2 regions of the Kitasatospora sp. NBC_01539 genome follow, and region 1 is predicted to be linked to the other one. Evidence: riboswitches for the same ligand, from Rfam matches in the RefSeq annotation. Region 1 holds a riboswitch; the other holds the start of a gene.
The links. A riboswitch is a leader RNA that binds a small molecule or an ion and turns the genes downstream of it on or off. The one in region 1 is predicted to bind S-adenosylmethionine.

Region 1 (4,294 bases):
CACCATCCCGGGGGATATCACGGGATGAAAGCGCCGGATCTTCGCAATTCGCGCGGGACATAACGGGCGCAGCACGACATAACGCTGCAGGAATTCTGACACTTGCCTGACAGATTCGCCCCGGCGCCCTTCGTGCGGCGTCTCAGCGGGCGGACGGGGCCTGCGATCCGCCCGGGCGCCCCGCGCCCGCGGCCCGGTCGGCGCGGCCGCGCGGGGAATTCCGGGTATTACGGCAGATCAGGGGCGACGTCGCGGAGGGAGGCGCTGCCGCTTTCGGCACTCTACTCCTCCCACCGCCGGTCGAATTCCACCGGGCACGGCAGGAGCCGCCGCCGGTAACGGAAAAAGGCATTCCGTTCCCGGCGGCGGCTCCGATGGTGCGTACGCGTCGCGGACGGGCCGGTGCGACCGGACCGCCCGCGCGGCGGGGCCTCAGCAGCCGCCGGCCACCGCGGGGATGATCGAGATGGCGGCGCCGTCCTTGATCTCCGTCTCCAGGCCCTCGGCGAAGCGCACGTCGTCGTCGTTCACGTAGACGTTGACGAAGCGGCGCAGCTTGCCGGCGTCGTCCAGGATGCGCGCGGCGATGCCGGCGTGGTTCTGCTCCAGGTCCGCGATGACGGCGGCCAGGGTGGTGCCCTCGGCGGTGACCTCGGCGGAGCCGCCGGTGTAGGTGCGCAGGATGGTCGGGATGCGGACGGTGGCGCTCATACGGTGCTCCTTGCGGACGTGGTGAGGGGGGCTCAGACGAGGCCGGCGGCGCGGAAGGACTCCAGCGTCGGGCGGATGGTGGCGGTGAGGCCGGAGTCGGCGACCGCGTCGAGGGTCTTCAGGCCGTCGCCGGTGTTGATGGCGACGGTCTCCTTCGACGGGTCGAGCTGCCCGGTCTCGACCAGCTTCTTGAGCACGCCGATCGTCACGCCGCCGGCGGTCTCGGCGAAGATGCCCTCGGTGCGCGCCAGGAGCTTGATGGCGGCCACGACCTCGGCGTCGGTGACGTCCTCGACGGCGCCGCCGGTGCGGCGGGCGATGTCGAGGACGTACGGGCCGTCGGCCGGGTTGCCGATGGCCAGCGACTTGGCGATGGTGTCCGGCTTGACCGGGCGGATCACGTCGCGGCCGGCCTTGAAGGCGGCCGAGACCGGGGAGCAGCCCTCGGCCTGGGCGCCGAAGATCTTGTAGGGGCGGTCCTCGACCAGGCCGAGCTTGATCAGCTCCTGCAGGCCCTTGTCGATCTTGGTGAGCTGGGAGCCCGAGGCGATCGGGATGACCAGCTGCTCCGGGAGGCGCCAGCCGAGCTGCTCGCAGATCTCGAAGGCGAGCGTCTTGGAGCCCTCGCCGTAGTACGGGCGGAGGTTGACGTTCACGAAGCCCCAGCCCTCGCCGATCGGGTCGCCGATCAGCTCGGAGCAGAAGCGGTTCACGTCGTCGTAGTTGCCGTCGATGCCGACCAGGGCGCCGCCGTACACCCCGGCCATGACGATCTTGCCCTGCTCCAGGTCGTGCGGGATGAACACGCAGGACTTGAAGCCCGCCCGGGCGGCGGCCGCGCCGACCGCGCCGGCGAGGTTGCCGGTGGACGAGCAGGAGAGCGTGGTGAAGTCGAAGGCGCGGGCGGCCTCGATGGCGCAGGCGACGACGCGGTCCTTGAAGGAGTGCGTCGGGTTGCCAGAGTCGTCCTTGACGTGCAGCTGGGCGGTGAAGCCGAGCTCGCGGCCGAGGTTGTCGGCCTTGACGAGCGGGGTCCAGCCGGGGTTCAGGTTGGGCTTGCCGGCGACGTCGGCGGGCACGGGGAGCAGCGGGGCGTAGCGCCAGATGCTGGCCGGGCCGGCCTCGATGGCCTTGCGGAGCTCCTCGGCGTCGTAGCCGTCGTAGTCGTACGCGATCTCCAGCGGGCCGAAGCACTCGATGCACGCGAAGCTCGGTCCGAGCGGGAAGCGGGTGCCGCACTCGCGACAGGACAGCGCGGCGGCGGGGCCGAGGTCAACGGCGGCAGGGGTAGCGGTAGCCATGATGGCGGAGGCCTCTCTCCTCATCTTCCCCGTGACGCGGGCGCGCCACAGGACGGAATTGGCACCTGTCCCGCGGGGCCTGTGACCGCCCTGCGAGAAGGTTGCCGGGACGTCGACGGGCCGTTCCCTCAGTCCCTCTGGATGAGCTCTGTGAAGTTGTCGGTCCTGCGCTGCGGCGACCCCGGCGTGCGAAGGCGCGACCGCAGTACGAAGACTGTAACCGAAGGCCTGCGGGCCGAGACCCCCGCGTCCGATACGCGAGATGGAAGTTACGAGGAGCGAGACCGTGACCGAGCTGCCCCGTCCCGACGTCCTCCCGGAGGTGGCGACCTGGTTGCGCCGCCGCTCCTGGGCGGCGGCCGACCGTCCGGTGGAGCTGCTGCTCGCCGCCAAACGGGCGGCGGGACGGGACGGGACGGTCAGCGTGGTGCTGCCCGCGCTGGACGAGGAGCCGACCGTCGGCGAGATCGTGACCGCCATCCGCGAGGAGCTGATGGAGCGCCACCCGCTGGTCGACGAACTGGTGGTGGTCGACTCCGGCTCGGTCGACCGCACCGCGGAGACGGCCCGGGCCGCCGGCGCGCGGGTGGTGCACCGCGACGACATCCTGCCGGGGCTGCCCGCCGTCCACGGCAAGGGCGAGGTGCTCTGGCGGTCGCTGCTGGCGACGTCCGGGGCGATCGTCTGCTTCATCGACGCCGACCTGCGCGAGTTCGACCCGGCCTTCGTCTCGGGGATCGTCGGCCCGCTCCTGACCGATCCCGGCATCGCGCTGGTGAAGGCGATGTACGACCGGCCGCTGGAGACCGACGGCGCGGTCGTGCCGGCCGGCGGCGGCCGGGTCACCGAGCTGGTCGCCCGGCCGCTGCTGAACATGCACTGGCCGCAGCTGGCGGGCTTCGTGCAGCCGCTCGGCGGCGAGTACGCGGCGCGCCGCTCGCTGCTGGAGCGGCTGCCGTTCCCCACCGGGTACGGGGTGGAGCTGGGCCTGCTGGTCGACGCCCTGGAGGCGGCCGGACTGGACGCGCTGGCGCAGGTCGACGTCGGGGTGCGGCACCACCGCCACCAGGACGGGCACGCCCTCGGGCGGATGGCCGCCACGATCTACCGGACCGCCCTGGAGCGGCTCGACCGCGCGGACCGGCTGAAGGCGGCCGAGGACCTCGTGCACCCGCTGCTCACGCAGTTCACCCGCGACCCGGGCACCAGCGGCTTCACCGCGCACACCCACCCGGTGACGGCGCTGGAGCGGCCGCCGATGCAGACGCTCGCCGAGTACCGGGAGCGCTGAGCGGCCGCCGCCGCGACCCGGCCGGAACGGCGCCGAATGGTTTGCCACCCCGGTCCGGCGGCAAGCTAGGGGATATGGCCGATCTCGCGTTCGAACCTCCGCAGCAGTCCGGCGCCGCCCCCGTCCTCGTGGCCTCGAACCGGGGCCCGGTGTCCTTCACCAGCGAGGACGACGGCACCCTGACCCTCCGCAGAGGCGGCGGCGGGCTGGTCTCGGGACTGTCCGCGATCGACGACCCGACCGCGGTGTGGGTGTGCGCCGCGCTCGGCGACGCCGACCGCACGGCCGCCCGGCAGGCGCCGGACGGCCGGCTGGACCGCGCCGGGCACGACGTCGGCGGCCAGGCCGTCCGGATGCTGGACATCGAGCCCGGCACCTTCGCCCGGGCCTACAACGGCATCGCCAACTCGACCCTCTGGTTCGTCCACCACCTGCTGTACGACACCCCGGTCAGCCCGGTCTTCGACGACCGCTTCCGCCGCGAGTGGGACTCCTACACGGCGTACAACACCGCCTTCGCCGAGGCGCTCGCCGCCGAGGCCGCCCCCGGCGCCGCCGTGCTCGTGCAGGACTACCACCTCTCGCTCGCCCCGGCGCAGCTCCGCAGGCTCCGCCCCGACCTGCGGATCGGGCACTTCTCGCACACCCCGTGGGCGCCGCCCGAGTACTACCGGCTGCTGCCCGACGACGTCGCCGCCGAGGTGCTCACCGGCATCCTCGGCGCCGACCGGGCCGGCTTCCTCACCGAGCGCTGGGCGCTCGCCTTCGCCGACTGCTGCGAGGCCGTGCTCGGGGCCACCGTCGACCGGGCGGCCCGCACGGTCACCCACGCCGGGCGCACCACGCACCTGGGCGTGCACGGGCTCGGCGCGGACGCCGACTTCCTGCGGGAGCGCGCGCACCGGCCGGACGTCGACGCCCGGCTCGCGGCGCTGCAGGAGGCCGTGGGCGACCGGCGGACGATCGTCCGGGTCGACCGCACCGAGCTCAG
Region 2 (4,294 bases), 2.2 Mb from region 1:
GCCCGGGGGACACCGGTCTGCTCGGGGCCGGTACCCGGGTGGGGCGCGGACCGGTCGGCGGGGCGTCCGCGTGAGGGCGGGCGCTGTCTCCGGCCGCGGCCAGCGACCTGATCAGCCTTTACTTGATCAGGTAGATGGTCGCGAACAGGCCGATCCACACGACGTCGACGAAGTGCCAGTAGTACGACACCACGATCGCGGCGGTGGCCTGCTCGTGCGTGAACCGCCTGGCGGCGTACGTCCGCCCCAGGACCAGCAGGAAGGCGATCAGACCACCCGTCACGTGAAGGCCGTGGAAGCCGGTGGTCAGATAGAACACCGTTCCGTACGGGTCGGAGGACAGCGACAGGCCGTCCACCTTCACGAGCTCGGTGTACTCGAAGATCTGACCGCCGATGAAGATCGCGCCCATCACGAAGGTGATGACGAACCACGAGCGGAGCTTCTTGACGTCACCGCGCTCGGCGGCGAAGACGCCGAGCTGGCAGGTGAGGGAGGAGAGCACCAGGATCGTGGTGTTCACCGAGGAGAACGGCACGTTGAGGGCTTCCGCCTTCTCGTGCCAGAACTCCTGCCCCATGACCGAGCGGAGCGTGAAGTACATCGCGAACAGGGCCGCGAAGAACATCAGCTCGGAGCTCAGCCAGACGATGGTTCCGACGCTGACCAGGTTCGGCCTGTTGACCGCTCCGTGCGCGTGTCCGGTTTCTGTTGCTGTTGCTGTCGCCACGACGGACATTATGTCGGTCCCTTATTCCGTCTTCACGCCGGGGGGTGCTCCTCGGAGTGTCCGGTGCGTGCGGTATGCCCCCCTGGCCTCCGGGGCGGGGGAGCCGGGCCGGTGGGTCTGCGCACTGTCCGTTTTCTGACGGTTGTTCGAGACGGGTGAGCGGATGTCCCCCGATCGGGTGAGATCCGCGCGCGGCGGCTTGAGAGAGATCGTGCCAGGGGCTCACCGGGAGGGGTGCACGGGAGTAGCATCCGAGGGAGAACGTGGTCCGGATCACACTGGGCCGTTCGGAGCGCGGCACATATTAAGAGGACGAGCACCCGGGAGCAGGGCCCATGGCGCACACGACCGACGAGACGCTCACCGTTCTCGTCTACAGCGACGACCGCACCACCCGCGAGCAGGTCACCCTGGCGCTCGGCCGCCGGCCCGCCGCCGACCTGCCGCAGGTCGAGTACCTGGAGTGCGCGACCACCCCCGCCGTGCTCCGCGCCCTGGAGAAGGGCGGCATCGACCTCTGCGTGCTCGACGGCGAGGCCGTCCCCGCCGGCGGGCTCGGCCTCACCCGCCAGCTGAAGGACGAGATCTACGGCTGCCCGCCGGTGCTCGTCCTCATCGGACGCCCGCAGGACGCCTGGCTCGCCGCCTGGAGCCGGGCCGACGCCGCCATCGCCCAGCCGGTCGACCCGATGGCCCTCGCCGAGGCCGCGGCCACCCTCCTGCGCGCCCGGATCGCCCGGCGGACCCCCGCCCACCACTGACCGCTCCCGGCCCGCCGGAGGGCCGTCTCACCAGGAGAGAAGGGGCGGCCGGATCGGTCCGGCCGCCCGTCCGTGCTCGCTAGGCTGACTCCATCCCTGTTTCGGTACCACCGATGAGAGCTGGAGTCGGCCATGGTGAACGTGAACCCTGCGAACGGCGGCAAGGACCCCGTGCAGGTGGTCCGCACCTGGCCGGATCTGCTGACCTCGCTGCTCGCCGGCCAGGACCTCACGCGGGCCGACACCGCCTGGGCGATGGACCGGATCATGGCCGGCGAGGCCGTGCCCGTCCAGGTCGCCGGCTTCATGGTCGCGCTGCGGGCCAAGGGCGAGACGGTCGAGGAGATCAGCGGCCTCGTCGACGCCATGTACGCGCACGCCGAACCGCTCGACATCCCCGGCCCGGCGGTCGACATCGTCGGCACCGGCGGCGACCGGGCGAAGACGGTCAACATCTCCACCATGTCCGCGATCGTCGCCGCCGCGGCCGGCGCCAAGGTCGTCAAGCACGGCAACCGGGCCGCCTCCTCCGCGAGCGGCTCCTCCGACGTGCTGGAGAAGCTGGGCATCAGCCTCGACCTCGACGCCCGGCAGGTCGCCGCGGTCGCCGAGGAGGTCGGCCTCACGTTCTGCTTCGCCGCCAAGTTCCACCCCGCGATGCGGCACGCCGCCCCGGCCCGCCGCGACCTCGGCGTGCCCACGGCCTTCAACATCCTCGGCCCGCTCACCAACCCGGCCAGGGTCACCGCCCACGCCATCGGCTGTTTCGACACCCGGCTCGCCGGGCTGATCGCCGGCGTGCTCGCCCGGCGCGGCGCCCGCGCCCTCGTCTTCCGCGGGGACGACGGCCTCGACGAGCTCACCGTCTCCACCACCTCGCACGTGTGGATCGTCAAGGACGGCGCCGTCACGGAGACCGCCTTCGACCCGCGGGACGTCGGCATCGAGCTGGTGGGCATCGAGGCGCTGCGCGGCGCGGACGCCGAGTACAACGCCGCCGTCGCCCGGCGCCTCTTCGCCGGCGAGCGCGGGCCCGTCCGGGACGCCGTCCTGCTCAACACGGCCGCCGCCCTCGCCGCGCTCGACCTCACCGACGCGCCGCTCACCGGGCAGCTCGCGGCCGGCATCGAGCGGGCCGCCGCGGCGATCGACTCCGGAGCCGCCGAGGCCACGCTCAAGCGCTGGGCCGACGCCACCATGCGCCGCTGACGCCACCACGCGCCGCTGACACGGCCGCCGGGTGCGGGGGCGGCGGCCCCCGCACCCGCCCGGCCTTGACCGCTCCTCAGCTCTCGCCTAGAGTCCTCACCAGGTCATGAGTGGCAGCGACAAGCCCCAGCTTGCTGTCCGGCAACCCTCCGTCCGTGGCGGGGTGCCCTGGGTGAGGACCGGGCCGCGCGGCATGTCGTCCGCGTGGCAAGCGCGGACCACCGGCGATGCATCCCCGGGGTCCCCACCCCGTGAGGAGCACCGCCATGTCGCTTTCCACCGAATTCTGCGCCCCGCTCGCCGTCCTCGGCCACGACGTCCAGGTGCCGCTCGCCTCCGGCGAGAAGGTCACCTACGCCGCCCTCGACTACGCCGCCAGCGCCCCGGCGCTCCAGCAGGTCTGGGACGACATCGCCGCGTACGCCCCCTACTACGGCAGCGTGCACCGCGGCGCCGGCTACCTCTCGCAGCTCTCCACCGACCTCTTCGAGCAGAGCCGCCGCACCGTCGCCGACTTCCTCGACCTGCGCGACGGCGACCAGGTCGTCTTCACCCGCGCCACCACCGACTCGCTCAACCTGCTCGCCGGGGCGCTGCCCGCCGGCACCCGCGTCTACGCCTTCGAGACCGAGCACCACGCCTCGCTGCTGCCCTGGCGCCACGCCGGCCTGACGGTCGAGTACCTGCGGGCCCCGCGCTCCCGCGCCGAGGCCGTCGCCGCCCTCGACGCCGCGCTCGCCGCGGGCGACCCCACCGGCCCGCGCCTGCTCTGCGTCACCGGCGCCTCCAACGTCACCGGCGAGCTGTGGCCGATCGCCGAACTCACCGAGACCGCCCACCGGCACGGCGCGCGCGTCGTCCTGGACGCCGCCCAGCTCGCCCCGCACCACCGGCTGTCCGTGCGCGACCTCGGCGTCGACTGGGTCGCCTTCTCCGGTCACAAGCTGTACGCGCCGTTCGGCTCCGGCGTGCTCGCCGGGCGCAGCGACTGGCTGGACGCCGCGGAGCCGTACCTCGCCGGCGGCGGCGCCAGCCGGACCGTGGCCCGCGAGGAGGACGGTTCCGTCGCCGTCGAGTGGCACCAGGGCCCGGCCCGGCACGAGGCCGGCTCGCCCAACGTCATCGGCGCCTACGCCATCGCCTCGGCCTGCCGCGCGCTGACCGCCGCAGGCTTCGACACCCTGGAGGCCCGGGAGCAGGCGCTCGTCGAGCGGCTCACCGCCGGACTCGCCGGGATCCCCGAGGTGAAGGTGCTCAACCTCTTCGGCGAGGGCTCCGCCCGCGTCGGTGTGCTGTCCTTCGTGGTCCGCGGCTGGAACAGCTCGCACTTCTCGGCGGCACTCTCCGCCGAGTACGGCATCGGCGTGCGCGACGGCCTGTTCTGCGCGCACCCGCTGGTGCGCACCCTGCTCGGCGGGGAGGACGCGGCGCCGTCCGAGTGCGGTGCGCCCGAGCCCTCGCTGCCCGGCGAGCGCAGCCTCAACGCGATCCGGGTGAGCTTCGGCGCCGGCACGCCCGACGAGCACATCGACCGCTTCCTCGCCGCCGTCCGCGCGCTCGTCACCGACGGCGCCCGCTGGAGCTACCGCAACGA

Region 2: another riboswitch for S-adenosylmethionine. It lies ahead of OG335_RS26975 (aminotransferase class V-fold PLP-dependent enzyme); the one in region 1 lies ahead of thrC (threonine synthase).

Annotation. Positions count from the first base shown of each region.
Region 1 is NZ_CP109390.1:4,065,060-4,069,353, forward strand. It holds gene OG335_RS17335 (MoaD/ThiS family protein) at 433-711, opposite strand; gene thrC (threonine synthase) at 744-2,012, opposite strand; SAM riboswitch class I at 2,030-2,160, opposite strand; gene OG335_RS17345 (glucosyl-3-phosphoglycerate synthase) at 2,299-3,303, shown strand; gene OG335_RS17350 (trehalose-6-phosphate synthase) at 3,378-4,294, shown strand, end outside.
Region 2 is NZ_CP109390.1:6,221,353-6,225,646, forward strand. It holds gene OG335_RS26960 (heme-copper oxidase subunit III) at 119-739, opposite strand; gene OG335_RS26965 (hypothetical protein) at 1,066-1,491, shown strand; gene trpD (anthranilate phosphoribosyltransferase) at 1,624-2,700, shown strand; SAM riboswitch class IV at 2,803-2,920, shown strand; gene OG335_RS26975 (aminotransferase class V-fold PLP-dependent enzyme) at 2,967-4,294, shown strand, end outside.